One region of the Granulibacter bethesdensis genome, then DNA from elsewhere that is predicted to be linked to it. Evidence: riboswitches for the same ligand, from Rfam matches in the RefSeq annotation. Region 1 holds a riboswitch; each other region holds the start of a gene.

Region 1 (8,108 bases):
ATGCGCTGATCCTGCTGGTGGCGCTCTGTCTTGATGCGGGCTTCGGATATCCAGCCTTGCTTCAGCGTTGGCTTGGCCACCCGGTGCAGTGGATTGGCGCTCTGATCACGCTGCTGGAGCGATTTGGCAACCGACCTGCTTTTTCCCCGCTCTTGCGGAGAGTGTTCGGGATTGTGAGCATGATTCTGCTGCTGGCGGTCACAGTGCTGCCTGCTATCGGCATGACGTATCTGGCTCTGCGCTGGTTTCCGCTCTGGAGCGTCATGCTGATGTCTGCCCTGCCGGTTTCGGCCCTGATCGCGCAGAAAAGCCTGTATCAGCATGTCGCTGCCGTGGCGGAGGGGTTGCATCGTCATGGCCTGTCCGGTGGCAGGGAGGCTGTTGCCATGATCGTGGGGCGTGATGTCGCGGCGCTGGATGAGGCCGGCATTTCCCGTGCGGCCATCGAAAGCCTGGCCGAGAATTTCTCCGATGGAGTGGTGGCGCCTGCTGTCTGGTGTCTGCTGGCGGGGCTGCCGGGTATTGTTGCTTACAAGGCCATCAACACGGCGGATAGCATGATCGGCCACTTGTCGCCCCGCTATGCCATGTTCGGATGGGCGGCGGCGCGTCTGGATGATCTTGTGAATCTGCCTGCCTCCCGGCTTGCGGCTTTGTGTCTTGCCCTTGCAGCAGGCCAGCGGCGGGCGGAGGCTTTCATCGCGATAAGGAGGGATGCCGGATTGCACCGTTCCCCCAATGCGGGTTGGCCGGAGGCCGCCATGGCCGGTGCGCTCGGACTGCGTCTGGCGGGTCCCCGGCTGTATCATGGTGTCGCGGTTGAGGATGCCTGGATGGGGCATGGCCGCAAGGACGCTGATGGGGGGAATATCCTGCGCGCACTCGGGCTGTTTCGTCGGGCCTGTCTGCTGCTCTGGCTGCTTGTGCTGCTGACCCTGATCGCTGCCGTGGCGTTTGGCTGAACCGCATCTCATGCTGACAGGGCCAGCAGCCGGTCGATAGCGACATGCGCCTCCATATGGTCGGCCAGCGCATCAAGAGCATGCTCGACAGCATCCTCGTGATCGCCCCCATGGCTGCTCACATCAAGGGTCTCGAGCAGGTGACGCCTGAAGGCTCCCCCATGAAACAGACCGTGAAGATAGGTTCCCACCACCACCCCATCTGCTGACACGCATCCTTCCGGCGCATCGGGACCGAGCGACAGAAAGGGGCGCCGCAATCCTGCGCCGGTCGTGACCCCCATATGCATTTCATAGCCGCTGACTGGCACATCATGGTTGAAGAGATGACCGCTGCGCGGGGTCAGAATTTTATGCGGCTCCAGCACAGTCTCGATCTCCAGCAGCCCCAGCCCGGCGGCGCTGCCGGCGGGCCCTTCAAACCCTTGCGGATCGTGAATAGCACGCCCCAGCATCTGATAGCCTCCACACAGACCGATGATGCTCCGTCCTCTGCGCCGGTGCGCCAGAATATCGATATCCCAGCCATGGTGACGGAGAGCCGCCAGATCGGCGATGACGGTTTTCGATCCCGGAATGATAATCGCATCCGCCACTGGCAGGGCTTGTCCTGGCGGCACCATGACCAGTGTCACACTATCTTCGGCGGTCAGAGGATCGAGATCATCGAAATTGGCAATATGCGGCAGCATCGGCACGGCAATGACGGTGTTTCCCAGTCTTGTCGGGGCTGATAGGCCGCGCAGAAGATCCGCGGCATCTTCGGCCGGCAGGGCACGGGCGGCCTCGCAATGCGGTACCAGTCCGAGCGCTTCCCAGCCGGTTTGCTGTTCGATCAGTCGCATCCCTTCCGCGAACAGCGATGGATCGCCGCGCATGCGATTCACCAGAAAACCGCGCACCATGCCGGCATCGTCCGGGTCCAGCACGGTTTTGGTGCCGACCAGCGCGGCAATGACACCGCCGCGATCTATGTCACCCGCAATGATCACTGGAACATGAGCGGCGCGGGCAAAGCCCATATTGGCGATGTCGCCTGCACGCAGATTGATTTCAGAGGCGCTGCCAGCCCCTTCCACCAGTACGATGTCGGCCTGTTCCCGCAAAATGCCGAAACTTTCCAGCACGGCCCCCAGAAGCTGTGGCTTCATGGCCTGATAGGCCCGGGCTGTGGCTTGACCATGGACTTTTCCTTGCACCACGATCTGCGTGCCGATCTCGCTTTGCGGCTTCAGCAAGACGGGATTCATGTGATGGGAAGGGCTGATCCGGCAGGCGCGGGCCTGGAGAGCCTGTGCCCGGCCGATTTCACCACCGTCAGCGGCAATGGCGGCATTATTGGACATGTTCTGCGGCTTGAACGGGCGCACGACCAGCCCGCGCCGTGTGAGCGCACGGGCCAGCCCGGCCACCAGCAGGGACTTCCCGACCGAGGAGCCGGTTCCCTGTATCATGAGGGCACGGCTCAGAACTCGATTCCTTCCTGCGCCTTTACCCCGGCGGAGAAATGATGCTTCACGGCGGTCATTTCGGTGACAAGGTCGGCGGCCTCGATCAGACCAGGTTTCGCATTGCGCCCGGTCATGACGACATGCTGCATGTGAGGGCGGGTGGAAAGCCCCTGCAACACTTCTTCCAGCGTGAGATAGTCGTAGCGCAGGGCGATATTCAGCTCATCCAGAACCAGCAGGTCGATGTCGGAGCGTTGCAACAGGCTGAGTGCCTGATCCCAGGCCCGGCGGCAGGCGGCGATATCGCGCGCCTTGTCCTGCGTTTCCCACGTAAAGCCCTCGCCCATCGTGTGCCATTCGATGCGGTCTCCGAACGCGGTCAGGGCGTCGCGCTCTCCGGTTGACCAGGCCCCCTTGATAAACTGCACCACAGCACATCGTTTGCCTCGGCCCAGGCTGCGCAGCATCAGACCGAAGGCGGCGGTCGATTTGCCCTTGCCCGGCCCTGTATGGACGATCAGCAGCCCTTTTTCCTGTGTCTTGGAGGCAACCTCGGCATCCTGCACCGCCTTGCGATGGGCCATCTTGTCCCGGTGGCGGCGTTCTTCTTCCGTCCCGGTTCCCGGTGTTTCCGTCATCGCAGGCTTCCCCCATCAGGCTGTTTGAGCGGCAGGGCGCACCCTGCCGCGATCAGCAGCACGCGATCCGCGCCTGCCGCGATCCTCTGGTTCAGCAATCCGGCCTCATCGCGAAAGCGGCGTGCCAGCGCATTGTCAGGGACTATGCCCAGCCCGACCTCATTGGCAACCAGAATGGTGCAGGCGTTGCGGTGTGTCAGCGCGTTTTCAAATGCTTCCATAGCGGCTGGCAGATCATGTTCGCCCAGAATGAGGTTGCTCAGCCACAGGGTCAGGCAGTCCACCAGCACAGGGCGTGCCGGATGCTCGATCAGGGCTGTGGCGATATCCAGCGGAGCCTCGACGGTTTCCCAGCCAGCGAGCCGTGCGGCGCGATGTGCGGCAATCCGCGTCCGCATCTCCGCATCGAAGGCCTGCGCGGTGGCGATATAGCGCCATGGGGAAGGCAGAGAGGTGATCAGCGCCTCGGCATGGCGGCTTTTCCCGGATCGTGCGCCGCCGATGATCAGGGTCGCATGCGGCCAGCGCGTTGTTGCCGCCGCATTCGGCATGATCATGTTTGACTTCATCAGGCGGCGGCTCCTAAATCCCTGCACGATGGTTTTTCCGTGCGGACCGATCTCCGTGCCGGAAAATGAAAAGGGAACGCGATCCAGCACATGCTCCGGCCCGTCCGTTGGTTGTGCGATGTCGCGGCTGCCCCCGCAACTGTAGGCGGAGAGTGTTTTGCCCGGTCTGCTCCGGAGAATAAACCCGGAGCACCGTATCGCCACTGATCCCGGATACGGGATTGGGAAGGCAGGTGGAATACGTCTGATCCGTAAGCCAGGAGACCTGCCATCGTCCGGATCGCGAAACCGCGCGGGGTGCGCCGGGATCGTCTTTCCGCTTCAGGCCAGTGGTCTGGAGGCGATTATCTGTTCGCGCACCCTGACCGGTCTCTGGACGACCGTATTCTGTGCGAGAAAGAATAGTCATGGCCATTACCTCTCCCGTTCCCGCGACCATCGTGACCGGATTTCTCGGCGCGGGCAAAACGACTTTGGTGCGGCATGTGCTGAGTGCTGCGCGCGGTCGTCGTATTGCCATCATCGTCAATGAGTTCGGTTCTCTTGGAATTGATGGCGATCTGCTGAAAAGCTGCGGCATCGAGGGCTGCACCGAGGATAATATCGTCGAACTGGCCAACGGCTGTCTGTGCTGCACGGTCGCCGATGATTTCCTGCCAACCATTGAGGCGTTGCTGGGCCGCGCCCAGCCACCTGAGCATATCCTGATCGAGACCTCCGGCCTTGCTCTGCCGAAGCCTCTGCTGAAAGCGTTCAACTGGCCGGGTGTGAAAGGCCGGGTAACGGTGGATGGCGTGGTGACGGTGCTGGACGCCCCTGCCGTGGCGTCAGGTCGCTTCGCCGATGATCCGGAGGAAGTGGCGCGGCAGCGTGCGGAGGACCCGAATCTTGACCATGACAATCCGCTGGCCGAGGTGTTTGAGGATCAGCTTTCTGCGGCCGATCTCGTGCTGCTGAACAAAGCCGACCAATTGGATGATGCGACGCTCGTTTCAGTGCGGGAAGAGGTGGAACGGCATCTGCCGCGTGCGGTCAAGGTGATCGCCACCAGAGAAGGACAGGTGGACCCCGCCGTGCTGCTGGGTCTGCATGCCGCGGCGGAGAACGATCTTTCTGCACGGCCATCGCATCATGACAGCGTGGATGGCGAGCATGAACACGATGATTTCGAAAGCTTCGTCGTTCCTTTGAAAGAACAGGACGATCTGGATCGTGTGGCCGCCCTGCTGCGTCCGTTGGCGGAGGCGCATGACATTCTGCGTATGAAAGGGTTCGTCCCGGTGCAGGGCAGGCCCATGCGCGGCGTGGTGCAGGGGGTTGGCACACGGTTCCGCCAGTCTTTCGATCGTCTGTGGAAGCCAGGTGAGGTGCGGCAGGGGCAGCTTGTCATCATCGGTCGTAATGGTCTGGACCGTGCTGCTATCGAGGCATCGCTGATCAACAGCGGTCTGGGCGCTCCGGTGCCTGCCTGATGCATCTGCTGGTCCGGGAAACGCGGTCACTGGAGCAGGCGGATCAGGCGCAGGAGCTGGGCCAGAGTCCGGGCGATGTGGTGTTTCTGTCCTTCTCCGACAGCGATCTTGGCGCGGCCCGGACCGGATGGGCGGATGTCTCTGTGGAGGGGATAACGCTACGCCTCGCCAATCTGGCCCGGCTGCGTCATCCGATGTCGGTTGATCTCTATCTGGAGCAGACCGTGGCCGGGTCGGGTGCCGTGCTGCTGCGTCTGCTGGGCGGGGCAGAATACTGGCGTTACGGGTTGGAGGAACTGGCTGCGCTGTGCCGGAACCGCGCGATTCCGTTTGCAGTCATTCCGGGTGATGGCAGGCCGCCGGACCGGGAGGCGAAAGCCGCATGGCTTGCTCTCGGCACCGTGCGGGAAGAGGTCTGGACCCGTCTGGATATGTATTGTCGGCATGGTGGTCCAGAGAATCTCGGCTTTGCCCTGCGCGTAATGACGTCGCTGTCAGGCAAGGGAGTTGATGAGGCATGGCCGGTCCGGCAGGTACCGTCCTTCGGCATCTGGCGGGAGGACCGGGATCATGCGGCCGATGGGCTGAGGGCGGTTCTGGTGTTCTACCGCTCCTACTGGCTGGCGGGAGACATGGCCCCGGTCGAAGCCATGACGGAAGCCCTGCACGCACGAGGCTTCAGCGTCAGCGCGGTGTTCATCGACAGCCTGAAAAATCCTGCTTGCGCCCGTTCCGCGGCGGAGCATCTGCGCCTGTGGCGTCCGCATGTCGTGCTGAATGCAACTGGTTTCTCAGCCCGGATCGGGGAGGACGGGACATCGCCACTGGATGCAGCCGATGCGCCGGTGATTCAGCTGGTCCTGTCCGCGTCCACCTGTCCGGCCTGGCAGGAATCGACACGGGGGTTGAGCCAGTCCGATCTGGCGATGCAGGTCGTGCTGCCGGAATATGATGGCCGATTGCTGGGCGGCGTGGTATCGTTCAAGCAGGATACCAGCCTGACCGTGACAGAGGATGGCGAGGCTCTGGATGGCGCTGCTCTGGCGGCGCATATGCCTTACGAGGCCGGTATCGCCATGGCGGCGGACCGGGCACTGGGCTGGGCGCGTTTGGCGCAGACGGGGCGGCAGGATCGACGCATCGCGGTGGTGCTGTCCGATTATCCGGGGGCGGAGGGGCAGTCGGCGCATGCGGTCGGTCTCGACAGCATTGCCAGCTTGCGGGCCATGCTCGATGACCTGAAGAAGGCCGGATATCGGACGGGAGAAACACTGCCCGACGAGGTTATGCTGGCAAGAATGCTCTGTCTGGCGCCGCCTGATCCGATCATGAGCCTGTCAGAATATCAGTCTCTGTTCATGACGTTGCCGGAGGTGACCCGCCTTCGTATGGAAGAGGCATGGGGCGCCGCGGAGGATGATCCCTCCGTCGTAAACGGGTGTTTCCATCTTCGGGTCGTGCAGTGCGGCCATATCATGATGGCGGTGCAGCCGGATCGCGGGGAGCGGCTGGATCGTAAGGCCGGTTACCACGATCCTGATTTACCGCCGCGCCATGCCTATGCCGCCTTCTATCTGTGGCTGCGCGGCCGAATGGATGTGCATGCGATGATCCATCTGGGCGCGCATGGCACGCTGGAATGGCTGCCGGGCAAGGCTGTGGCGCTGTCGGAGGCATGCTATCCGGCCGCATTGCTGCGTGGCCTGCCGGTGATCTACCCGTTCATCGTCAATAATCCGGGGGAGGCAGCGGCGGCGAAACGGCGGCTGGGCGCGGTGCTGATCGGTCATCTGACGCCACCGTTAGGCCGGGCCGGGCTGCATGGAGACGCACGCATGCTCGAACGATTGCTCGATGAATATGCGGCGGCTGATGGTCTGGATCGTGCCCGTACGGCGCTGCTGAAGAGGGAAATTCTGGATCGGGCCGCTGCGGCAGGGCTGCTTGCCGAAAGCGGTGTCAGCGCTGGGGAGGATGAAGATACCGCACTGGCACGCCTCGATGCTTTTCTGTGCGATGTAAAGGACATACAGATTCGCGACGGGCTGCATGTATTCGGGCGGGCACCGGATGAAGCGCGTCGTGCTGCTCTGCTCACCTCTATTACAGATGCGGCGGGCGGGCAGGATAAGGACGGTATTGCCGTGCGGCTGGATGCCTGCGCCGGAGCAGAGCGGCATGCCCTGCTGGCGGCGCTGGACGGGCGCTTCATCCCTCCCGGTCCGGCCGGAGCACCGAGCCGGGGACGCGCCGATGTGCTGCCCACGGGGCGCAATCTGACGGCGATTGATCCGCGGGCTGTTCCCACGCGCTCCGCCTGGGTGCTGGCGGAGCGGAATGCGGCTGCTTTGCTGGAACGCCATATGCGGGATCATGGGCTGTCTCCACGTACTCTGGTGCTGGATCTCTGGGGAAGCGCCACGATGCGCACGGGGGGGGAAGATCTGGCGCTCGGTCTGGTGCTGATGGGGGTGCGCCCGGTCTGGCATGAAGGCTCGGCACGAGTATCAGGCGTGGAGACCGTACCGCTGGCCGTGCTGGACCGTCCGCGTGTGGATGTGACGCTGCGTGTCTCCGGCTTGTTCCGGGATGTTTTCGCCGATCAGATGACGTTGTTCGACATGGCGGTCGGTCTGGTGGTGGCGCTGGAGGAGCCGGAGGGCTGGAATCCTCTGGCGGAAAGCGGGGAGGCGCGTCCGGTCCGTATCTATGGGGCCCCGCCGGGCAGCTATGGCGCGGGAGCGACGGCTCTGACCGATCGGGGTGTATGGCAGAGCCGGGATGAACTCGGCGCGGCCTATCTCGATGCCTCTTCCTATGCCTATGGCCAGCATGCGGCGGGGCAGGATCGGGATGGTCTCGCCGCCCGTGTGGCGGAAGCCGATATATTCCTGCACCAGCAGGACAATGCCGAAACCGATTTGCTGGATACCACCGAGGTCGCGGCGCATGAGGGCGGCTTCGCAGCGGCTTCTGCCATGCTGGGGGCTGCTCCGACCTTATATCATGCTGATCT
Region 2 (8,108 bases), 820 kb from region 1:
ACCGCACAGGTGGATGATGAGATCGCCCATATCTCCGGGCCTCAGCTCGTCGTTCCGGTCAACAATGCACGGTATGCTTTGAATGCCGCCAATGCGCGCTGGGGCAGCCTGTATGATGCGCTGTACGGCACAGATGCCGTTGGACGTCAGCAAACCGCGACGCGCGGCTATGATGAAGCACGCGGAGCCGAGGTCATAAGGCATGGCCGCGCCGTGCTGGATATCGCAGCCCCTCTGGCCGAAGGCAGCCATGCCGATGCCATGCTCTATGCGGTGTATAATGGCAAGTTACGGATCGCGCTGGCCAACGGACATGTGACCGGACTGCGCGATGCGTCCGGATTCTGCGGATATACTGGCGCGCCTGATGCACCGAGCCGTATTCTGCTGGTCCGGCACGGACTGCATCTGGAAATCCTGTTCGATCGCGACCATCGCGTCGGTCGCAATGATAAAGCCGGTATTGCCGATCTGATTCTTGAATCCGCCCTGTCCACCATCATGGATGCGGAAGACTCCGTCGCCGCGGTGGATGCGGAGGACAAGGTCGAAGTCTATCGCAACTGGCTGGGTCTGATGCGCGGCGACCTGACCATCCGGTTCGAGAAAAACGGTGCCTCGGTCGAACGTAGCCTGCATCAGGATCGGGTTTACACCACGCCTGATGGCAGCGGCAGCCTGACGCTGCCCGGTCGATCCCTGCTGCTGATCCGCAATGTCGGTCATCACATGATGACCGATGCGGTTATGCTGGACGGGGCAGAGGTGCCGGAGACCATTCTGGACGCATTCATCACCAGCCTGATCGGACTGCATGATCTGCGCGGCCGGCCCGGCAGGCGCATCACCAACAGCCGAACCGGCAGCCTGTATATCGTGAAGCCGAAAATGCATGGGCCGGATGAGGTAGCCTGGGCAGGGCGTCTGTTCAGCGCGGTAGAAGATGCGCTGAATCTGCCCCGCAACACCATCAAAATGGGCATCATGGATGAGGAGCGCCGGACCAGCCTCAATCTGGCGCATTGCATCGAGGCAGTCCGCAGCCGGGTGTTCTTTATTAATACGGGCTTCCTGGACCGCACCGGAGATGAAATCCACACCAGCATGGAAGCCGGTCCCATGCTGCGCAAGAACGATATGAAGCAGACGGCCTGGTTCGTGGCCTATGAGAATGGCAACGTGGATACCGGGCTGGCCTGTGGCCTGCCCGGCCATGCCCAGATCGGCAAAGGTATGTGGGCGGCACCCGACAACATGGCGGCGATGCTGGCCGAGAAAATCGACCATCAGCGCGCCGGGGCCAGTACCGCCTGGGTCCCTTCCCCCACGGCAGCCACGCTGCATGCGCTGCATTATCATCAGATCGACGTGGCCCAACGGCAAGCGACCATTGCCAGAGAAGGCGCCCGCACCTCCCTGCACGCTCTGCTGACCCTGCCATTGCTGGAGGAGGCGGGGAAACTCACGGCTCAGGAAATCAGGGATGAGCTGGACAATAATGTTCAGGGTATTCTGGGCTATGTCGTCCGCTGGGTAGATCAGGGGATTGGCTGCTCCAAAGTGCCAAACATCTACAATGTCGGCTTGATGGAGGACCGCGCCACGCTGCGCATTTCCGCACAGCACATCGCCAATTGGCTGCGTCATCGTGTCGTGAGCCGGGAACAGGTCGAAGAAACACTGCGCCGCATGGCCGTAGTGGTGGATGGGCAGAATGCGGGCGATCCCGCCTATCGACCCATCGCACCCGCCTTCGATGGACCCGCCTTTCTGGCGGCATGCGATCTGATCTTCAAGGGCACCGAGCAGCCAAATGGCTATACCGAGTTCGTGCTGCATCTTCGGCGTCGAGAGGCCAAAGCCCGGGCCTGAACAGCGCTCCGATCATTCCGGTTCATGATGAGCCGGGATGATCCCGCGTAACTGCCAGCGTCCACCCCCCGCATTCATCTCAACGCGGGAGAGGGGTGCAATGTCGATCCTCCAGAATGCATCAACGGGCGCACCCAGCGCATGGATGACAGCAGCCCGCATCACGGCGGGATGCGTCACCGCCATGACATACCCACCTGAATGCTCAGCCACGCCATTCAGCCAGTCGGATACACGGCGAAGCAGGGCAGAGACCGACTCCCCACCATGCGGCGCCGCATCAGGGTCTTTGATCCATGACTGCACCGCCTCCTTCATGGTCTGTGCGCAATCGGCCAGAGTTCTGCCGCGCCACGTGCCGTACTCCAGATCCGCCAGCGCTGCTGTTATCTCCATCTGCTCAGCCCGTTCAGGCAGGCGCAAAACCTCTGCCGTCTGCTGCACCCTTAATTCGGGGGAGAGAAACAGCTGCCCCATTCTGGCAGGCAGGGAGGGATTCCATATGGCCAGACGCTGCCTCTCCCGCTCTTCGATCGGCTCGTCGCCTGGAAAGCGTGCCTGACGCGTGGCGTCGGTCGCAGCATGACACAGCAGGATCAGACGAAGCATCCCAGCCTTCTCCCCTTCGCAAAATACGCTTTGCATTGACAGGAAAGGTCGGGATTTTCTACGGTTCGTCCACTGCAAACATATGGAAGCCGGTGTAAATCCGGTGCGGTCGCGCCACTGTAATCAGCCTGAGAGGGCTGAAAGTCAGACCCTGTTTTTGCAGACTCTATCCATTTCACCTGCCGTTTCATCGGGGCGCGCTTCCCCGTCAGGAGTTTCCACCCAATGTCTGCCATTTATTCGACCCTTCCCCGTCCGACCGCCACCCCACTGCCTCGTCCGGTTCCGCTGCGGGATATTCTGCCCTGGACGCTGTTCGGGATGGTCATGTTGCTGGCACTGTATTTCGTTGGCATTGAGGAAGGGGCCACCTCCCTGATTTCCGGCATGTATGTCCATGAATTCGTGCATGACGGCCGGCATCTGCTCGGCTTTCCCTGCCACTGACGCCATTATTCTGACCGTATCATGATCCGGACATTGTTGATCCGGGGCATGCTTGCCGGGTTTCTGGCAGGCATTGCCGCGTTCGGGTTCGCACATCTGTATGGGGAACCGCAGGTGGACCGCGCCATCGCTTTTGAAGCTGCCGCCGAACACGCAGCCCATCACACTCATCATGCCTCCGGCGGGACAGCGGAGGAAGCAGAGGCCGAACCTGAACTGGTATCCCGTACCACGCAGGCCGGGCTGGGGCTGCTGACCGGTGTAACCGTGTACGGGGCTGCTTTCGGTGGTCTGTTCAGCCTCGTATTTGCCGCCATGCTGGGCCGCCTGCCACTTGGTCCCCGTGGCCTGTCCGCCTTGCTGGCAGGATGCGGATTTATCGCCATCTGCCTCGTACCGGGGCTGGTCTATCCACCCAATCCCCCTGCCGTGGGACAGGCTGATACCATCACCGAACGCACCACCCTGTATTTCGAAATGCTGCTGATCTCCCTGTCAGCCATGACGCTGGCCTTCGTGATCCGGCAGCTTTTTGCAACACGCTGGGGAGGATGGAACAGCACGCTGGCCGGGGCCGGTTTCGCTCTGTCAGCCCTGCTTCTCATCGGGCGTGTCATGCCGGTTATCAATGAAGTGCCGGTGACATTTCCTGCTGATCTGCTCTGGCATTTCCGGATCGCTGCCTTCGGCACACAGGCCGTGCTATGGGCGGTGATCGGTATCGGCTTCGGCTGGGTTGCAGAGCAGCAGATACAACTGTCAGCCCGCCCCACAAACCGCTAACCCAGCCCTTTATTCAGCCGCGAGACGGGAGGTCTCATCCTCCCTCTCCACCCCCCAATCCACCAATGGCTCCGGATCCTCCAGATCGAAATGCGGCCGGCCGAGCAGGCTGTTGATGATTGTCCCCGCCCGCCATGCCATCAGACTGAGCTGAGGTTCGGCAATCCCATGGCTGTGGCGCCCTGCATTCTGGACAAAGATGCGGGCAGAAGCGGGACCATCCCAGACAGCCGAAAAATCGGGCCGCAATGTGTACCGCCCTTCTTCATCCAGTTTGAGACGCTTCTGGAGCAATCCGAAACAGGCTGGCACGGCTGCCTTGTATCCGGTTGCACAGATGACCGTATCCCCGGTGACCTTATCCATCTGACCATCGAGGTGATGACGCAGATGCAGGGTGATCCCTTCTCCCTGACGCCTTGCAGCCTCCGCCTCCCGATACGGCATCAGCCGCACGAAATCGCGTCGGCCATCAAGGTGGCGGATCTGGTATAGCGCGCGATAGATCTCGTTCAGTGTGGTCGGGGAAGCCCCGTCACTTGCCAGTTTCTGCGCGGCCACATGACGGGCACGCAGATCAGGCGACAGTCCATGGAAGCGCGCGACATAGGACGGCGTAAAATATTCGTTGCTGAAAGCGACTTCATCCAACGATGAGAAATTCATCCGGCGCGTAATCCAGGTAACCTCCCCCACACGGTCTGGCCCCCGACGCAGCAAATCAAGCACGATTTCCGCACCGCTCTGCCCCCCACCGACCACAATGACATGGCGACCCGTGTAATCACGGTCTTTCTCGGCAAAACGGGATGTATGCAGGCACATATCTTCCAGACCAGCCGCCCAGCGCGGCAGATAGGGATGATGCCCGGTTCCGATCAACACATTGCGCGATCTGACTTCTCCATGGCGGTGCGTCAGCACAAAGTGACGGCCATCGAAATCAACCGACTCAACGGGGGTTCCGAAGTGCAGCGATGGAAGCTGTGCTGCAACCCAGCCGAGATAATCATCGAATTCCCGGCGATAGATTCCTTCAAATCCCGCTGTGATGAATTCGTAAAACCGGCGCCGCGCCACCAGATAGGAGGTAAAGCTGAACGGGCTGGTCGGCTGTACGGCACTGACCAGATCCTTCAACCATGATGTCTGCAAGGTGACATCAGGCAGCATCATGCCGGGATGCCAGGCAAAGCGCGGGTTGCGATCAAAAAACTGCGCCTGCACCTCCGGCACGCCATCCAGCAGGGCCGCAACACTCAGATTGAACGGTCCGATCCCGATCGCCGCAAGATCCTGCAACGGAGAGTCAGAAAACTGAAAGCGATCCGTCATCAGGCCATACTCCCTGACTGTAAAGCTGAGTATTGGTGCGGGGCATAATTCCAATCGCCGCGAAGTGACCAGTCATCATAAAGAGGATTATGGAGAGACGTTCCGATTTCAGGTTTCGGCCGTACCGGTGTGTCGCCATACCCGATGGAGAAACGGGCACGGTTGATGCAGATACGCATCATGGTCGGGGCAAAAAGATCAAACATCTCAAAACGTGCCGCCAATTCCGGACAGCCGGCCTGATATCGACGGATGACACGGGCGAGACCCTGATAAAAAGCCTGCTCAGGATATCCATCATGCATCAGCAAAGCATCTGACAGGAACCGAAGAACACTGACAAAATGGCCCGTCTGGAGATGATGAATCAGATGCTCGGCCGGACGCCGGCCAACCTGATCAGCCAATCCTTCCGGCAGAGTCTCATGCTCCGGCAAGGCAGGAGTGACGAGATCGAAATCCCCCTGCAAATCCTTCAACGCCACGCCACAGGGCACCCAGTCTTTCAACAACAGCGTGACATTCTGTCCATGGGCGATAAACCCGGCGCCATAGCGGCACATCAGATGATAAAGCGGGACCACGACAGAAGAAAACAACCTCTCAAGCCAGATGTCGCACGGCATGGAAGAACGGCGGATACAGGCCGAGATCAGCGGCACACCATCCCCGCCACTCACCTGCAATGCCCCCAACATGATGGCTCGCTCATCCCCGGCCAGTGATGGCTCAGCACGCTGCCGCCATACGGCGCCCAGTAATTCATGAAAACGGTAGGGAGCCTGAGCAATTTTTCCATATACAATTTGCGGCACTGCATAACCAGCCATATCCCGAAGGATCAGGACCTTCGTATTATGGAAAACAGAATCTTTGGCGACACATTCACTCAGCCATGATGACAGGCCAACACCGGTCAGAATGCCTTTACCAGGCAGGCCACGCCATGCAGACGTATTGAGAATGGTTACCGGCAGTTTGATATCATGCGCCGCCGCTCTTTCGGCATTGGCCAGCGTCCGTAGCGATTGTTGTGGTCGATAAAGATCACCCCTTTCACCCAGTGGTACAATCCTGCCTGATGCAATATCAGCTGCAAAATGCGTCTGGATATAATTCTGCCACTGCCATGGATGCACCGGGATCAGACGATGACTGATTCTGTCAAATCCACGCTCGAACAGAATACGATCAATCTCCCGCAGATCATCAACACGCAGCATTTCCGACAAAAGATCATCTTCGCTGATATCACGCGTCATACCACCAAGGCAGGCTTCACGCGCCACAGCAATCCAGTGCAGGCGGAACACAGGATCATATTCAGGGGCATAGGCGCGCTGATCTTCCAATCCCCAGCCAACCCTGCCTTTCGAGGCCGGCGCTTTGGGATGCCCATCGAGCCTTGCCTGCAAACGATCATTGTCGAGATCAAGCATAGCCGTCGCAGACAGACCATCCCGCCTTCTCAGCAGTTCCATATCGGTTTGCAGTGTGGCGTACAGCTCCTGCAGATACATTGCCAATGTCGCATCACTCATACCCAGTGCAGATTGTGCATCCACAAAAAACTGTGCAGCATCATGGGCCTGACTTTCATCGCCGTTTTCAATCCTGATGATACTATCAGGATCGATCGTCAGCTGCCCCCAGATGCGCAGCTCCGCTTCACACCGGTAACGCACGTCACCAAAGCGGAATATCCATAGTCCGCCGGCTTCTTCCTCGGGATGAAATGCTTCCTCATAGGCCAGTTCAGACAGGGACTTGGCAAGACAGGTCAGATTGACGCGTCGCCACAGGGAAGCATGCAAGGAGGCATGGCGGAGAGCATCCTGACGATCACGCATCACGTTGAATTCATTTGATACAATCATCTAATGCACTCCCTGAAAAAGTGATCACGTGTGCAGGTAATCAGCATCGAACGTTTGTGCGGAAAATCGAACTCGTATTCCAGCTTGTAACCGGATTCCTCACAGAGACGCAGCATATTGCTATGAGCGGCACTCGGTTCCCCAACGACCTTTCGTGTTCGGCAATCATCCAAAAACAGGCAATGCGTGATCGCACGGAACCATGCCAGCGTACGGTCGCGACCAAGATGGCGTTTTTCTCCAACCAGCACATGCCAGCCACGATCATAATCATCGGCATCGTAATGCGGGCCGAGCCTGTCTTCCTTACCCCAATAGATCTCGAAATAGGTCGATGGCTCACCATCCAGTTCACCGATCACGGAGAATGCATGCGGATCAGCATCCATACGACGCAGATAGGCTTCATGCTTTTCAATCGGGCCGGCTTCATCCCAGAATTTTGCCACACGCGGCTGGTTCTGCCACATATGGAACAGTTCGAGATCACGGCCGATATCCAGTGCACGCAAGGTTAATTCATGCCCGGTTATGGCATCACGCCGTCGATAGAACACACCTTTCGGAGCAGGCGGACGTAACGGATGATCACGCCCATCCGCGAGCGCACGACGCAGAAGCGGCTGACGATGCGCAGGTGGACCGGCCTGCCAGAAATCCCGGTGCTGACGATGCCCCTGCCGGTACAGCAAAGCTGTGTTATCCCGTATCTCATGCACCGGGAATGATGCATCGGCAGGATCAGAAACCGATTCAAGAGAAACTGAAAAACAATCAGCCCCTTCTGAAAAAGCATAATCAGCCAGGACATAGATCAGAAAATTTCTGTCCCTTTCCGGCATAGACCAATGCAGGCCGATGGCCTTGGCCATTTCCTCCTCAAAATGAAGGTGCGTATGAGCGACGACAGATCCATTAAGCAGTATGCTCAGTTCGCCTCCTCCCATGATCATGACAGAGCGGCCATGTGCATCCCGGAATGTCCAGACCGGGGCCATATCCTTAACCGGTAGCGCGACCGGATGCTCCAGAACACCACTCATGACTGCACCAGCGGATTTGGAACGGATACATAACTGGCAAGAGGGCTGGCAGTATCTGCGTTTTCGTTGACATCCCTCAGGTATGTCATCACATTGCCTTTCATCCAGATCGACGGACAATCCAGCAGGTAGCGAATCACAG
Region 3 (8,108 bases), 160 kb from region 1:
GCTGTTCCGCCCGACAATCAATGCTTATCGACGCATGGATCGGGAGGCATGGTCACCTGATCGAGCCGATTGGGGCATCGAAAACCGCATGAGCGCTGTGCGTGTCATCCCCGGAGCCACGTCCGGGAGGATGAGGCTGGAGCACCGCGTACCGGGTGCCGACGTCAATCCGTATCTGACGATCGCCGCCATGCTGGCTGCCGGGCTGGATGGCATCCAGAACGCGGCCGTATTGTCTGATGATGTGGGTGATCTGCCGGGTACGATCAAAGAATCTTTGGCTGCATGGGAAGAATCAGAGCGTGCACCACGCTGGTTTGGAAATGCATTCTGCACGCATATGGCGGCAAGGGGGTATGCGGAAGCAAGAGCCTTCGAGCAGTGGCTGATGGCACATGTGACGGGATTTGAATACCAGCGTTATTTCCATAGCGTATAAGCGAGAAAGCGGACGATCATGATTTGATCGCCCGCTTTTATTTTATTTCGCCGGCTGCGTAAGAGTATTACGGAGCGCCTGTGCGGCAGAAACCATATTAACCAATGCCGGCCTGACCTCTTTCCAATGGCGGGTTTTCAGTCCGCAATCCGGATTGACCCATATCTGTTCCGGCAAGAGATGTTTCAGAGCCTTTTGCAGGAGCTCTGTGATTTCAGTGACACTTGGAATACGGGGGGAGTGGATATCATAGACACCCGGCCCGATTTCGTTTGGATAGCGAAAATCCGTGAATACATCGAGCAGCTCCATTTTAGAGCGCGATGTTTCAATAGAGATGACATCGGCATCCATCGCGGCAATAGCATCGATGATATCGTTGAATTCAGAGTAGCACATATGGGTATGGATCTGGGTCGTGTTTCGGACACTGCTTGATGACAGGCGGAAGCAGGAAACAGCCCAGCCCAGATAATGTTGCCAGTCGGAGGTTTTGAGCGGCAATCCTTCACGAAAAGCGGGTTCGTCAATCTGGATGATTTTGATTCCTGCTGCTTCCAGATCAGAAACCTCATCACGAAGCGCCAGAGCAATTTGCTGGCAGACCTTTTCGCGAGGAATGTCGTCACGCACGAACGACCATTGCAGCATTGTCACCGGTCCTGTCAGCATGCCTTTGACGGGCCGCTCTGTCAGAGACTGCGCGTAGCAGGCCCAGTCAACCGTCATGGCATGGGGACGGGAGACATCGCCGAAGATGATCGGCGGCCGCACATAGCGCGATCCATAGCTCTGGACCCAGCCATGTGCCGTGAAGGCATAGCCGCTCAGTTGCTCGCCGAAATACTGTACCATGTCATTACGTTCGAATTCTCCATGGACCAGTACATCAATACCGGCCTCCTCCTGCCACCGAATGGCCTGTTCGGTTTCCTGACGCAGAAAAGCGGCATATTCCTCGCTACTGATACGCTGTTTCGCGTGATCGGCCCGTGCCTTACGCACAGCATCCGTTTGTGGAAAGGAACCGATTGTTGTCGTTGGGAGCAGGTTGAGTTTCAGTGCTGCGCGCTGTTCCTGCACCCGTGTAGAGAATGGAACCTGCCGTTTCGCCATTTCAGGCGAGATGGACGCAATCCGGCTCCGAACAGATTCATTATGCACCTTTCTGGAGGATCTGCGATGTGATGCCGCATCTGATGATGCTGCAAGAGCATGGGAAACGACATCACGCCCATTTGCCAGAGCCAGACCGAGCGTCGTCAATTCCTCCATTTTCTGCACGGAGAAAGCAAGCCATTGTCTGACTTCTGAATCAAGACCGGCTTCAGCCTGTAAATCAACTGGCACATGCAGCATTGAGCAGGATGTTGCAATCTGTACCCGATCCTTGCCCAGTTTTGCCACCACGGGTTCCAGTTGATTGAGCTTTGCCGCCAGATCAGTGCGCCAGATATTCCTTCCATCGATAACGCCTAATGAAAGCACCTGATGTAAATGCATTGCCGACAGCACATGATCAAGCTGTTCCGGTGCGCGCACCAGATCGAGATGCAGACCGGCGACGGGGAGTGTACGAACCGTGTCCAACATATCGACAATGCTGCCGAAATAGGTGGTGAGCATGATGTTGAGGGATGGCAGCGCCTGCTGCAGCGTATAATACGCATGACGCAATGCTGCTTTCGTAACGGTGTCCAGATCAAGCACGAGGCATGGTTCATCCATCTGAACCCATTCTGCGCCAGCATTGTGAAGCTGTGACAGAATCTCGATATAAACGGGAAGCAGTCTGTCGATCAGCGAAATCGGATCGAAATTGCCGTCCCTGCTTTTACTGAGAGTCAGAAACGTAACCGGTCCCAGCAGCACCGGGCGTGTTTCCAGACCGAGTGCTCTGGCCTCCAGATACTCATCGAGTGGTTTGGAGGAACTCAGTGCAAATCGCTGATCACGATGCAGTTCCGGTACCATGAAATGATAGTTGGTGTCAAACCATTTGGTCATTTCAAGCGCGGGGACAGAAGCATTTCCACGCGCCATGGCAAAGTAAGTGTCGAGTGAGACCTTGCCGCCGGTCCATCCATAATGCTCGGGGATTGCTCCGACCATCACGGTGGTATCGAGCACATGATCGTAAAGCGAAAAATCGTTCGACGGTATTATGGTTATGCCCAGACCATATTGTCTGGCCCAGTTTGCCGCCCGTAAAGCGGCGGCGGTTTTTTGAAGCGCATCGGCATCGGATGCGCCTGACCAGTAGGATTCCAGCGCAGTTTTCAGTTCACGGCGCGGACCGATCCGCGGCACGCCGAGCGTACTGACTGGCAGAGAAGAAAAAGACATCGGCTTACACTCCAGAAAATGGAAGCAAAGGCCGAGCGGACGCATGCAAGGTTACCCGTGATCACGGATTGGAAAACGGGCGTGCAGGCGCACCACCGGGACACCCCGCCCAGGGACGACTATGGTGTCGTGGCAGGTCTCCTGGCTCACGGGTCATCGCCTGCGATCCTGTCTTCCCGAGGCGGAAGCCTCAGTGACGTCGGTGGATGCAGGCTCGCCGCTTACAGTTGCGGGGGCAGCTCCGGCTTTGCTGATGCGCACCGGATTCCCTCTTGGCTCCGGCGTTCGTCTTTGACGGACCCGCAGAACCACGACCAGGCATGCATAGGAAAAAGAATCTCATCAGTCAATGCGGATATAAATATGTCTTTATGTAAATTTTAGCAGCACACCAGATTGATGGTTTTATTGTTATGTTATAACATAACGATCTTGTTTTCCGGCTTCGCGGCTGGTGTGAGGGTTTGCCATGACGAGTTTGTGCCTTTCTTCCGCGTCTCTCGCCCGCCCGCGTTTCCTTTGTGATGAGCCAGCGCCGGACATCAGCCCGTTCTGTGAGAAAACAGCGCATCGCATCGTGGCTGCCGCGTTAAAGAATGGGGCGGCTGGTTTTTTCCCTCGCCAACTGGATGATGTGGTGGCGCACGCGCTGGAATATGCGCCTGATCGCAGCCTGCCGGAAATGCGTGTGCTTGGGCCTTCGTCAGGAATGGCAGCTGCGGTGGAGGAGGTCTGCCGGGATGCAGCTTTCGGTCCGGACTGGCTAAGGGTCTGGCTGGCGCAGGATATACTGGCGCTGGGGCGTCTGTTTCAGGCCATCACCGGGGCCAAGGAACTGCTGGTACGGCTGGAAGCCATTCACACTGATGCTTGCCGCCGCTTTCATGCGGATCATGTCCATCATCGCCTGATCTGTACGTACCGTGGTCCGGGCACACAGTGGATTCACCCGGATATGGCAACAGAATGGGAGCAGGGGAAGGCATGGCCTGTTTCTGCTATTCGTCAGGTACAGACTGGTACTGTGATCATCATGCGGGGCCGCCGGGCGGAAACGGCGCAGAAACCAGCCTTGCTGCATCGGTCTCCGCCTGTCGCGGGCAGCGGCATCACAAGGCTGTTTCTCGCCATTGATGATGCCACTGACCATGACAACGGTGATGATATTATTCCGGAATGATCCAGGGGGTCACATACTGCATGACGACAACGATAATGCCGAGCACCAGTGTCAGGATGATGCTGTGCCAGAAGGTGCGGGCCAGGACCGCGCCTTCCTGACCTTTCAGATTGGTGGTGGCAACGCCGGTGGCGATATTCTGTGGGGAGATCATCTTCCCCATAACGCCTCCGGAAGAATTAGTCGCGGCAAACAGTACAGGATTCAGATGCAGCTGATTGGCGGCCACGACCTGTAAATTCCCGAACAGCGCATTTCCGGATGTATCGCTTCCGGACAAAAACACGGCAATCCAGCCGAGAAAGGCGGAGAGGATAGGAAAAGCCGGTCCTACCGACGCAACGGCCAGACCAAGTGTATAGGTCATGCCTGAGTAATTCATCAGATAGGCAAGGCCGATGATCAGCGAGACGGTCAGAATGGCGATGCGTGTCTGCCGCCATGTTGCAATCATGGCATCGAGGAAGCCGCGCGGTCCGATGCCAACCATGAGCGAGGTCAGGATGGCGGCCAGCAGAATGGCCGTACCACTGGCCAGTGGCTGAAACACCCAGCTGGCTGCATAAGGTTTGCCATACAGGGTTATAAATACGGCATGATCCAGTCCTGGCCAGGGGATTTTATGTGCCCCGATCTCAAAGATGCGTAATGACGTCCAGATGATCACTACGGCGGAGACGGTGAGCCACGGCAGCCAACCCTGCCATGATGGTATCGGTGCGCGATCGGATTGCGCTTTTGCGGCGGTCTGGCTGCGATCAATACGGAAAGCAGGATCAGGTTCAGGCTGCCATATCCGCAGGAAGCCGATCGTAGCGGCAAGGGCGGACAAAGATGAAAGAACGTCGGTCAATTTGTAGTCGATGAAGTTGGAAGAAACGAATTGTCCCAGTGCAAAGCTGCTGCCTGATACAAACAAAACCGGCCAGAGCGCACGAACCGAGCGCAGGCCACCATAAACGACCATCACATAGAAAGGCAGCAGCAGGGCCAGCAGTGGCAGCTGCCGCCCGACCATGGAAGCCAGCACGGTGTCAGGCAGGCTGGTGACTTGCCCCAATACCGTCACCGGTGCCCCCAGCGCACCGAAAGCGACGGGTGCGGTGTTGAAGATCAGGGTGTAGGTCAGGGCTTCGATTGGCGGAAAGCCGACCAGCACCAGCAAGGCGCTGGTAATGGCGATGGGGGTGCCGAAACCGGAAACGCCTTCCATCAGTGCTCCGAAGCAGAAACCGATAACGATCAGAACTACCCGCCGATCATCCGGCAGATGGTCGATCACCCAGTCGCGGAATGCGTCGAAGCGTCGTGATTGAACAGCGACATTATAGAGTACAAGCGCGTTGAACACGATCCACATCACCGGCCACAGCGCGAATGTCATTCCGGCGGCGATGCTGTTGAACGCGATGCCAGGTGGGCATTGCCAGATCAGAACGGCGCAGAGCAGCCCAACGACCAATCCGGCAAGGGAGGCCTGCCAGGCTGGCCGCCGCACGACGCCGAGCAGGATAAGAACAGTGGCGATGGGAAGGATCGCCACCAGAAAAGACAATGGCAGGCTGTCCGAAACGGGCCTGAGAATTTGCTGAAACATGCTAAGGAATTGTCCAGTCCTGTGCTGAAGGATGGGCTTCAGTGGATGGGTTGCGTGTGGAGCGGCACGGGAAAAAATCGAATGTCCGTATCATGGTATTTCTGGCAGAGGACAAGGCTATTCAGCCTCCACAAGAAAAGAATTGGGACGGAGACTGGTTCAGTGTGCTGTATCCGGGTCAGCGCCGGTCCGGCAATCTGTGCGTAAGGCATCGATTGCCTGCATGTCGGTGGCATCCAGACTGAAATCGAACAGAGCGATATTGTCTTTTATGCGTGATGGCGTAGCTGATTTCGGGATGAGCGCGCTGCCATTCTGAAGATGCCATCGCAATACGATCTGTGCGGGACTACGTTGATGTCTGGCGGCAATAGCCGCAAGCTTTTCGTCATGCAGCATGCTTCCGCGCGCCAAAGGACTCCATGCCTGCGTCACGATGCCTAATGAGGCATGAAAGGCCCGCAAGGCGGGTTGAGGCAGGGCCGGATGTAACTCCACCTGATTGAGACAGGGTATCACGCCCGTTTCATCAATCAGGCGGCGCAGATGTGCGGGCTGAAAGTTGGCAACGCCAATCGACCTTACCCTGCTTTCTTTCTGTAAGCGTATCAACGCCCGCCATGTGTCTACATAGCGATCACGCGCAGGCACAGGCCAATGGATCAGATAGAGATCCAGATATTCAAGCCCCAGTCTTTCCATACTGAGATCAAAAGCATGCAGGGTCTGATCATAGCCCTGATCGTCATTCCAGAGCTTGGTAGTGATGAACAGTTTGCTGCGAGGAACGGAGGCGGAAGCAATGGCAGCTCCTGTCTGCTCCTCATTGCCATAGAAAGAAGCAGTATCAATCAGCCGGTATCCGGCTTCAATAGCGGTATGAATAGCCGGTTCGACCTGATGGCCGGTGATTTTGTAGACGCCCAGCCCGATCTGGGGAATGGCGTGCCCATCATTCAGGGACAGCAGCGGAACGTGCGATGCAGCGATGGAGGCCATGCGGAAGTCTCCTTTCTGACAGTTTTTTTCAAAGCGATGACTGTTTTTCAAGCCAGTGAGCCATACCGGCGGCGGCAGCTCGGCCGGTGGCAAAGCATGCCTGAAGCAGATATCCGCCGGTTGGAGCTTCCCAGTCCAGCATTTCACCCGCCACGAACAGGCCGGGTCGGCTGCGGATCATGAAGTGCTCATCCACAGCTTCCCATCGGACACCACCAGCGGTGGAGATAGCACGTTCCAGAGGCTGTACCCCCGTCAGACGCAGGGGCAGGGACTTGATCAGAGCTGCAAGGGGTCCCGGATCGGTTGGGGGAGAGACCGTGCTTTCCCTCAACAAATGGCTTGCGGCAGAGGACAGGGCCAGGGCTTTGCGCAAGGTGTTTGAGAGAGATTCCCTGCGGCGGGCGCGTGCGAGTTTTGCAGCCATGATGTCTTCCGCCATATCCGGGCGCAGATCGAGGCAGAGATCGGCATGGCCATTCCGTTCGATCAGGTCGCGCAGGCGGGCGGAAAGAGCGTAAATCGGGCCGCCTTCCAGTCCGTAAGCGGTGATGATCAGGTCGCCTCGCGCAGTCTGATCGGGTTCTCCGGCAATGGACAGGGCGATGTTTTTGAGAGCCGTTCCTTCATGCCGGCTGATGAAAAACGGTGTCCATGGCCTGGAAAATCCGCAATTCGCAGGTTTCAGCGGTGCGACCGGCAGCCCGGCTTTTGTCAGAGGCGTCACCCAGTCACCATTGCTGCCCAGCCGGGGCCAGGAGGCTCCGCCAAGGCCCAGCAGGGTGGCTGCAACAGGAGGTGGCTGAAGAGTGCTGCCATCCGGGCCGCTCATCAGGAGGGAACCATCCGGCCGCCATCCATGCCATTCATGTCTGGTATGGATGGTGACATCCTGTGCGGTCAGCCGCTCCAGCCAGGCACGGAGCAGGGGAGAGGCTTTCATCGCCCGTGGAAAAACTCGCCCGCTGCTGCCTGTGAACAGGGATTGGCCCAGCCCCTCGGCCCAGTGACGCAGGGCATCGGGTGGAAAAGCACGGAGCGCTGCTTCCAGTGACGGGCGCGCGGAGCCATAGCGTGTCAGGAAATCGGTCAGCGGTTCGGAATGGGTCAGATTGAGGCCGCCGCGTCCGGCCATGAGAAAGCGGCGTGCGGGGGACGGCATTTTCTCATAGACATGGACCGTATGTCCGAGGGCAGAAAGATGCTCGGCGGCGAATAATCCGGCTGGCCCAGCACCAATGATCGCGATACCGCTCATCGGAGGGCAGGCCGTAGCAGACAAGAGCGCAGGATAGGATTCGTGCAGGACATGACGGGGTGATGATAGCGGCTTTCCAGATGCTCGTCTTGACGGGGACGCTCGGAATTGTGGCCGCATGGATGCTGGCGCGTCCTGCCTCCTCTATGGTGCTGCGCGCACTGCCTGCCTGCATGCATGCCATAGCCGGGATGTGCAGTCTGTTTCTGCTGTGGTGTGGACGGAATGAGCCGGTGAGGGGAGCCGCATTTGGCGTGGCTCAATTCGGTAGCATGGCATTTTGGCTGAT
Region 4 (8,108 bases), 420 kb from region 1:
GCGCGGGAACGCACATCGCGATGCGCTCCACCCCTGCCACGCGAGCCGGGATTGCATTCATCAGCACGGAGGACGGATAGGCCGCCTTGCCACCCGGCACATACAGCCCGACCGCATCCAGCGCGTTCCAGCGCATGCCGAGCGTGATGCCATCCTCATCATCCAGCAGCAGATCGCGCGGCATCTGGGCGCGATGAAACCGCTCGATGCGCTTTGCCGCCAGTGACAGAGCTTCGGTCTGGTCGGAGGGGACGCGGGCAATGGCGGTGTCTATTTCCGCCTCCTGCACCCGCATTGTCTCTACTGTCAGGGTAAGGCGGTCGAAACGGGCTGTGTAGTCCAGCACGGCTTCGTCACCGCGTGTGGCGACATCGGCCAGAATTGCGGCCACTGTCTGATCGACGGTGGCGCCGCTTTCACGGGGAGAATTCAGAAACGCTGCAAAACGGGCCTCGAAATCCGTGGCGCGCGTATCAAAACGCTGCATTCTGGCTCTCCGCTCAGGCGTTCAGGGCGGCACGGAAGCGGGCAATCCAGTTGCCGATTGCCTCCGGGCGGGTTTTCAGGGCGGTGCGGTTGACGATCAACCGACTGGTGACATCGGCGATGACCTGCGTTTCCACCAACCCATTGGCTTTCAGGGTGGAGCCGGTCTGGACCAGATCCACAATCACCCGCGACAGGCCCAGGCTCGGGGCCAGTTCCATCGCACCATTCAGGTGAACGATTTCGGCCTGCACACCGCTGGCGGCAAAATGTCTGCGTGCAATGTTGGGGTATTTGGAGGCAACCCGCACCCGCGACCATGTGCTCGGATTGTCCTGCCCGGCTGTTGCCACCGGCTCTGCCACGCTGATGCGGCAGGCACCGATTTTCAGATCGAGTGGCGCGTAGATTTCCGGATAGTCGAATTCCATCAGCACATCGGCACCGCAAATGCCAATTTGCGCACCACCGAAGGCGACGAAAGTGGCTACATCGAATGGACGTACCCGCACCACGTCCAATGCCGGATCATGAGTCGGAAAGCGCAGGCGGCGGCTGCTTTCATCCGCATAATCGGCCGCGGGATGAATCCCGACCTTATCCAGCAGAGGCTGGCATTCGGCGAGAATACGGCCTTTCGGCAGGGCCAGCACCAGCGGTGCATCCAGCATGGCGGTGCTATCCCCGCCCCCTGCCGACACGGCGGTACCCGGAGAATGGAAAGAGGTGCCGGGAGCGTCACCGGCTGTCAGCGGAACGGTCATGCGCGCCGTCTACACCGGCAGACGCGGCGGGAAAAGGCCGCATGACACCTGATTGCGGGCTATCAGGCGCAATACAGCCATCCGGTCGCCTCTGGCCTGATGGAGAGAGCGGGTTTATCCCATCCTGAACCAGGGCGGAGACAGCAATGACCAGTCTTTATGATTTTGAGGCGACCATGCTGGATGGACAGGTCGTACCGCTGTCGCGCTGGCGTGGGCAGGTGGCGCTGGTCGTCAATACGGCCAGCCGTTGTGGCTTTACCCCGCAATATCAGGGGCTGGAAGCGCTCTACCAGCGTTGTGCTGCTTCCGGCTTCGTGGTGCTGGGTTTCCCATGCAATCAGTTCGGCGCGCAGGAGCCGGGCAGCAGTGAGGAGATCAGGGCTTTTTGTGATACGCACTATGGCGTCAGTTTCCCGATGTTTGCGCGGGTGGAGGTCAATGGCACCAATGCCCATCCGCTGTTCGACTATCTGACCCGTCAATGCCGTGGCCTGCTTGGGACACGGCGCATCAAGTGGAATTTCACCAAATTCCTGATTGGACGGGACGGCGTGCCAGTGGCCCGCTATGCCCCGTCCTGCAAGCCGGAAAAGTTGGAAAAAGCGGTCTCCCGGCTGCTCTGAGGGATCAGAACTTCACATTGGCCGCGAATGTGATCGTGCGCGGCAGCCCCAATATCCATTGCTGGCTGCCATAGGTGGTGACGGCATAGGCGGTGTCGAACAGATTGGAGACCCGTGCCGCAAGACTCAACTGATCGACCGGCTGCCAGTTCAGACCCAGATCGACCACGGTATAGGCCGGGCGCGCATTGGCATTGGCGTTGTCGGCAAACGCCCTCCCGACAAAGCGCAGTCCGGCCTGGGCCTGCCAGCGTGGTGCGAATGCCCATTCCGTCCAGAGATTGGCGGTTTGCAGGGGGACATTGGGTGGCGTGTTGCCATTGCGTGAGACCGGCACACCGCCGGATGTTTCCGTAAAATCGTCAAACCGCGCCTGAAGAATGCTGCCATTGGCATTGACGCTCCAGCGGGGGGTGATGGAGGCGCTGACATTCAGCTCCAGCCCACGCGAGGATTGCTGCCCGATCTGTTGGATGATGCCGGGATTATTCGGATCAGCCGAAAGCAGATTATCCCGCGTGATGTCATAGGCGGCGAGGGTCCATTGCAGCCTGCCATCGGCCAGAGCCTGCTTGATCCCGATCTCCCCCTGACGGCCATGCGACAGGGCAAAGGCGGAATTGGCGAGGTTGGTGGTGATCAGCGTGCTGGTGGGGGGCAGAACGCTGGTCGAATACTGTCCGTAGAGAGACAGAGTCTGCACGGGTTGATAGACCACCCCAACGCGCCATGTCGGAGCATCATAGGTTTTATCGAATGGCTTTCCGGTGGTGGGCATCGCGTTATGCAGGTCCAGATGATCGAACCGCACCCCGGCCAGAATGGAGATCTGGCGCGTGATCTGAAGCCTGTCTTCCAGAAACGGAGCGACCTGCCATGTGGTGGTCTGAATATCCTTCCGGTTTCCGGCCAGATTGATAAAGAAACCGGGATTGATATTGTCGAGCGGAACCTGTGACAGCCCACCGAAGGGCGCGTTACTGAACCGGCTGAAACTGATGTAGTTTACCTCCATCCCGGCACCGAGCGTATTGCCGAGACCGAACAGCGTATGGCGCAAGGTGCCATCCAGCCGGTCGCCATATTGTTCCTGCTGGTGCGTCAGATCGAGGTAACCATCCCGCTGCACCATGTTGCTGGCAGGCAGATAGCGATAATTCTCCGCATTCACCCAATGCCGGTTTGTGGAGAGGCGGTAGGCGATGTTGCGCAGGGTCAGGCTGGCGGTTGGTGTCCATTCGGCATGCAGATTGGTCCAGTCATCCTCATAATGCAGGATGCTGTTCTGGACGTTATAGTTCTGGTCGCGCAGGGAACGGTCCAGCGATCCACGCACCAGCGGAATGCCGTAATACCGCATCGGGTCCTGCATGGCGTGATCATGAGAGACCGTCACAGTGAAATCCTGACTGGGCCGGTAGCGAAGTGCGCCCTTCAGATCCAGACTGTCCGAATTGCCACGCTGGACATAGCCGCTGGACATCTGCCCGGCGATATCCAGCCGGTAGCTGAGGGTTCGGCTCAGCGATCCACCACTATCCAGCGCCAGACGGCGGGTGAGGTTGGTATCCACCAGCGCTGCGACCTCGTTGCGGATTTTTCCCTCGAAAGGCTGGCGGGAGACGACGTTGACCACTGCTCCCACCGCGCCCTCGCCGTAGATGACGGAGGCCGGGCCGTGCAGCACTTCCAGCCGCTCGGTGCTCCATGTGTCGAAGGGAAAGGTCACGGTGCCGGCACCGGGATAGAGCCTGACGCCGTCGAAAAGCTGCATCACCGCGGCCTGACCGGTGAAACCGCGAGCGCTCAGCGCGGTGCCGCCATTGCCCGGTGTGCCGATCATGGTGATGCCTGCCTCCCGGCTGACGGCGGCATCGACGCGCAGATCGCCACGGGTGCGGATCGTGTCGCCCTCCAGCGTATCGACGCTGGCCGGGGTCTCCATGGGCGTGAGACCCAGGCGGCTTCCGGTGGTGTTGGTCTGGTTCAGGGAGAGTGTGCCGGTGGCTTCACTCGTCACGGCCTGCCCTTGCACTGACAGGGCAGGCAGAGAGTCACCCTCATTCGCCGCCGCCGCAAAAGCCGCAGGCGATGGCAGCAGGCAAGGTGTTGCAAAAGCAAGCGGCAACAGGCTGGACAATCTGGTTCTGGTGATATTGCGGCCGGCATGCGCGTAGCCTGCCGCTCCGGAACGCTCTGCGCGTCGGAACTGGTCTTTCGTCATCATGTCCCCCATCTCCGGGACACCCCGCCCGGATGGTTGTGATCCATTGACGACGGCAGGTCTCCTGGCTCGCGATGTGAAAGCGGTATGGCTCCAGCCTTCCCGGATCATTCCGATCCAGTGGCAGCCCATCCCGGCTGGAAACCGGAGAGGGGCATGGAGAACACCTCATCGCTGACAGTTGCGGGGGCAGCTGCCGACTTGCTACCCGAAGGCAGCGCACGGCATTCCCTTTCTCGCCCGCTCGCGCGGGACCGTCGCGAACGGTTCTTTAGCGGAATGTTACGGGAAAGACAGCAGCAAAATTCCGCTGGCCCAAAGAGTGTCAGGCAGCGGCTGGCTTGCGCAGAAGTATGACGATCTGATCGGTGATCAGAACATCGCGATGATAAATTTCCAGCAGATGAGGCGGGACTTCCAGATCGGTCGTTGTGCGATAGTCCCGGATCACCTCGAAACCTGTTGCTTCAGCAATACTACGTAGTTGAGGGGCTGTCAGACGATTAAGAGTTTCATAAGTTTCCAAGAGTGCTGCGCGTTCGGTTGCTTTATCCGCGTCCAGAGGAATGTAAACAGCCCACTCATTTCTGACCTTTGCTGAGGTATGTGGTGCATTCAGCAGGCGACGCCGGAACTCATCGGACTGGAGTGTCAGATGCAACCATGGCTCAACAAGCCATGGGGTCAAATGTGAACCATGTGCCGAGTAATAAAGCGGATCAATTTGTATGAACAGATGCCCCCCAGGCTTAAGAACATTAAACACTGAACGCATGACGGAAGGAAAAATGTCCTGGGCAATGTGTTCAAACACAGACCAGCTGTACACGACATCGAATGTTCCATATATGCTCAGATCGGCACCTGGAAGAATCTTGCAGAGATGTAAATCAGAAGGTAGCTCCGAGATACCCAATTGAGCTTGTGCCATAGGCAGGCACTGCTCAAATACATCAAGGACTTCAACTCCGACAACGCGCTTGGCTTTTTTGCGAAGCATCATGCCAAGTGCCATCGTTCCTTCGCCGCAGCCGATCTCAAGAACGTCTTTTCCGCTTAAACCGCTACTTTCAGACAGCCAATCCGAAATAATATCCGGTATAGTGACGAATTTTGCTTGATATAACTGATCCGTTATATTCTCGATTAGCTTTTCGATCTGCATGGTATCTTACCAACAATAAAAATTTGCTCATGATCAGAAAATCTAGCTTGATGTCTACCCGCTGATCCGTTCGATATTAGCCCCACAGGCGGAAAGTTTTTCAGCCACGCTCTCATACCCGCGGTCGAGATGATAGACGCGGTTGACGATAGTTTCCCCCTCCGCGGCCAGCCCGGCGAGGATCAGTGACAGGGAGGCGCGGAGATCGGTTGCCATGACCGGAGCGCCCGAGAGTTGGGATACTCCGCGGACGATGGCGGAGGCCCCGTGGACGTTGATGCGGGCACCCATCCGGTTCAGTTCCGGCACATGCATGAAGCGGTTTTCGAAAATCGTTTCAGTGACCATGGAGGCACCTTCCGCCACCGACATCAGCACCATGTACTGGGCCTGCATATCGGTCGGAAAGCCGGGATACGGCTCGGTCATCACATCGACGCCATGCAGGCCGTTGCGGCGGCTGACCAGCAGGCCGGAGTCCTGTTCCTCGATCTCGACCCCGGCCTCCCGCAGAGTGCGGGCGACTGCACCCAGATGATCCAGCCTGGCATTGCGCAGCAGCAGGCGGCCGCCGGTAATGGCCGCAGCGCAGGCATAGCTGCCGGTTTCGATCCGGTCCGGAATGATACTGTGTTCAGCGCCATGCAGGTGCTTCACGCCCTCGATCCGCAATTCTCCGGTGCCGATCCCTTCGATTTTGGCACCCATGGAAATCAGGCAGTGGGCGAGATCCTCTATCTCCGGCTCCCGTGCGGCATTGCGCAGGGTGGTGATGCCGTCCGCGAGACTCGCCGCCATCAGCAGGTTTTCCGTGGCCCCGACCGAGGGCATCGGCAGCACGATATCCGCCCCGTGCAGGCGGCCCTGAACCCGGGCGTCGATATAGCCGCTTTCCAGTGTGATGGTGGCCCCCATCTGCTCCAGCCCCTTGAGGTGCATGTCCACCGGACGTGTGCCGATGGCGCAGCCGCCGGGCAGAGAGACGCGGGCTTCTCCACAACGAGCCAGCAACGGCCCGAGTACCAGCACCGAGGCGCGCATTTTCCGCACAATGTCGTAGGGAGCCTCGGTATTGGTGATCTGGCCGCCAAGGGAAAGGATGCGCCCCAGCGGATCGAGCCGTTCCACAGTGATACCGTGTTGCTCGATCAATGCTTTCATGGTGCCGATATCGGCAAGGCGTGGAACATTGTTCAGGACCAGCCTGTCATCCGTCAGCAGACCGCAGGCCATGACCGGAAGAGCGGCATTTTTCGCGCCTCCAATAGCAATTTCCCCGGCCAGCGGATGCCCGCCGCGAATCCTGATCCGATCCATATTCTTCAGCCAGCTCCGTTCATGACGCGATTATTCCTGCCGGGATGGCAGATGAGAGTGCCGTGCGAGAATAGAGCACCTTACATACGGGGCAGGGAGACGCCCCGTTGTCCCATATATTTGCCTGCCTTGTCGGCATAGCTGGTCTCGCAGTCGCTGTCGCCGCGTAGAAACAGGAACTGGCAAATGCCTTCGCCTGCGTAAATACGGGCGGGCAGGGGAGTGGTGTTGCTGATCTCAATCGTGACCTGCCCCTCCCATTCCGGCTCCAGCGGTGTAACATTCACGATGATGCCGCAGCGTGCATAAGTGGATTTACCCAGACAGATCACCAGAACGTCTCGCGGAATTCTGAAATATTCTACGGTGTGGGCTAGCGCAAAGCTGTTGGGGGGGATGATGCAGACCGGGCCTTTCCGATCCACGAAGCTTGCCGGGCTGAACGCCTTGGGATCAACGACTGCTGAATCCACATTGGTGAAGATTTTGAATTCATCGGCTACGCGGGCATCATAACCGTAGCTGGACAGGCCGTAGCTGATCACACCGTCCCGCTTCTGCGTTTCGACGAATGGCTCGATCATGCCGTGACCGGTCGCCATCTGACGAATCCAGTGATCGGGCATTATGGACATGGCGATGAACTCCCCGCACGTATTGTCGGGGTCTATCTCACCCGCGTGGCGGGGACAACAGGGGGCTTTCTTCGGACGTCTCGCTGGCCGCCGTTACAGCAGTCATGGGGGAGGGGGAAGCAGCCTGACGGGCGCGTTGCTGGGCCTTGCGGCGCAGAAGGTTGGCACGAAGAGCCTCTGCCTCCCGCGCGCGTCTTTTGGCAGAGGGGTCGGGTGGGCGTGCGAAATCGCCTTCACGGTCATCCGGGTGATGCTCACGCTCGGTCATAGCGGGTTTTTTGCGCAGCGTTCTGGCAGAAATCAAGGAGTCCAGTCGTCGATATTCGGGATGGTATCGGAGAGCAGGGCATCCTGTGATGTCATGGCACTCCCCTGATAAGTCTGGAACGAGGTGTTCTGATATGGCTTGGCTACGGGCGAGGAAATGCGTACCGGCACCCCGAAGATGCTGAAATCCGGTTCATCATCATCTGTAACGGGGCTTTGCTGGGTGGAGGGAATGTTCATCCCTTGCCCTTTTCCATCTGCTGAAATGGATGTGCTGTGTTTTGCGCGTGCCTGTGCATCAGGCGCTGTGGAAACACCACAGGCCAGAAAGGTCAGGGCTGCCAGCGCGATGGAAAGACGATGTGCCACCATGAGGGGCCTCCAGGGGTGTCGAGCTATGTCTGAGTCTTAAATAGTACTGTGGCAACTACGTTGCCAATTAAAGGCGCGTAAAACCATAAAAATATATTTTGTTAAAATATGTCAGGTGTTGGCATGACGCTTCACGTCAGGCTTCGGCCATGCAGAAGGAAAGGAAATTATACAGAATAAAACTGTGCCGTTGTCGGAGGATTAATGCCATCCTGCACAAAACATTCCGGAGCATTCTGTCGATGAGCGGTT

The links. Region 1 has a riboswitch for cobalamin ahead of cobW (cobalamin biosynthesis protein CobW). Riboswitches for the same ligand answer to the same signal wherever they lie in the genome.
Region 2: it holds a riboswitch for cobalamin, as region 1 does, so the genes downstream of both, GbCGDNIH6_RS11845 (CbtB domain-containing protein) here and cobW (cobalamin biosynthesis protein CobW) in region 1, are expected to answer to the same signal.
Region 3: it holds a riboswitch for cobalamin, as region 1 does, so the genes downstream of both, metE (5-methyltetrahydropteroyltriglutamate--homocysteine S-methyltransferase) here and cobW (cobalamin biosynthesis protein CobW) in region 1, are expected to answer to the same signal.
Region 4: it holds a riboswitch for cobalamin, as region 1 does, so the genes downstream of both, GbCGDNIH6_RS05355 (TonB-dependent receptor) here and cobW (cobalamin biosynthesis protein CobW) in region 1, are expected to answer to the same signal.

What each region holds. Positions count from the first base shown of each region.
Region 1 covers NZ_CP018192.1:748,322-756,429, forward strand. Annotated here, with positions in the region: gene cbiB (adenosylcobinamide-phosphate synthase CbiB) at 1-962, shown strand, start outside; gene GbCGDNIH6_RS03385 (cobyric acid synthase) at 971-2,416, opposite strand; gene cobO (cob(I)yrinic acid a,c-diamide adenosyltransferase) at 2,428-3,051, opposite strand; gene cobU (bifunctional adenosylcobinamide kinase/adenosylcobinamide-phosphate guanylyltransferase) at 3,048-3,620, opposite strand; cobalamin riboswitch at 3,633-3,907, shown strand; gene cobW (cobalamin biosynthesis protein CobW) at 4,028-5,092, shown strand; gene cobN (cobaltochelatase subunit CobN) at 5,092-8,108, shown strand, end outside.
Region 2 covers NZ_CP018192.1:2,620,856-2,628,963, forward strand. Annotated here, with positions in the region: gene GbCGDNIH6_RS11835 (malate synthase G) at 1-1,872, shown strand, start outside; gene GbCGDNIH6_RS11840 (histidine phosphatase family protein) at 1,885-2,481, opposite strand; adenosylcobalamin (AdoCbl) riboswitch at 2,554-2,644, shown strand; gene GbCGDNIH6_RS11845 (CbtB domain-containing protein) at 2,707-2,928, shown strand; gene GbCGDNIH6_RS11850 (CbtA family protein) at 2,950-3,711, shown strand; gene GbCGDNIH6_RS11855 (lysine N(6)-hydroxylase/L-ornithine N(5)-oxygenase family protein) at 3,721-5,046, opposite strand; gene GbCGDNIH6_RS11860 (IucA/IucC family protein) at 5,046-6,923, opposite strand; gene GbCGDNIH6_RS11865 (GNAT family N-acetyltransferase) at 6,920-7,966, opposite strand; gene GbCGDNIH6_RS11870 (IucA/IucC family protein) at 7,963-8,108, opposite strand, start outside.
Region 3 covers NZ_CP018192.1:908,849-916,956, forward strand. Annotated here, with positions in the region: gene GbCGDNIH6_RS04075 (glutamine synthetase family protein) at 1-439, shown strand, start outside; gene metE (5-methyltetrahydropteroyltriglutamate--homocysteine S-methyltransferase) at 482-2,785, opposite strand; cobalamin riboswitch at 2,900-3,113, opposite strand; gene GbCGDNIH6_RS04085 (DUF1826 domain-containing protein) at 3,255-3,965, shown strand; gene GbCGDNIH6_RS04090 (L-lactate permease) at 3,952-5,562, opposite strand; gene GbCGDNIH6_RS04095 (aldo/keto reductase) at 5,722-6,561, opposite strand; gene GbCGDNIH6_RS04100 (BaiN/RdsA family NAD(P)/FAD-dependent oxidoreductase) at 6,590-7,819, opposite strand; gene GbCGDNIH6_RS04105 (hypothetical protein) at 7,900-8,108, shown strand, end outside.
Region 4 covers NZ_CP018192.1:1,170,903-1,179,010, forward strand. Annotated here, with positions in the region: gene hisD (histidinol dehydrogenase) at 1-487, opposite strand, end outside; gene hisG (ATP phosphoribosyltransferase) at 501-1,157, opposite strand; gene GbCGDNIH6_RS05350 (glutathione peroxidase) at 1,397-1,876, shown strand; gene GbCGDNIH6_RS05355 (TonB-dependent receptor) at 1,881-4,103, opposite strand; cobalamin riboswitch at 4,138-4,374, opposite strand; gene GbCGDNIH6_RS05360 (methyltransferase domain-containing protein) at 4,426-5,265, opposite strand; gene murA (UDP-N-acetylglucosamine 1-carboxyvinyltransferase) at 5,320-6,582, opposite strand; gene dcd (dCTP deaminase) at 6,663-7,217, opposite strand; gene GbCGDNIH6_RS05375 (hypothetical protein) at 7,255-7,485, opposite strand; gene GbCGDNIH6_RS05380 (hypothetical protein) at 7,518-7,856, opposite strand; gene GbCGDNIH6_RS05385 (HdeD family acid-resistance protein) at 8,099-8,108, shown strand, end outside.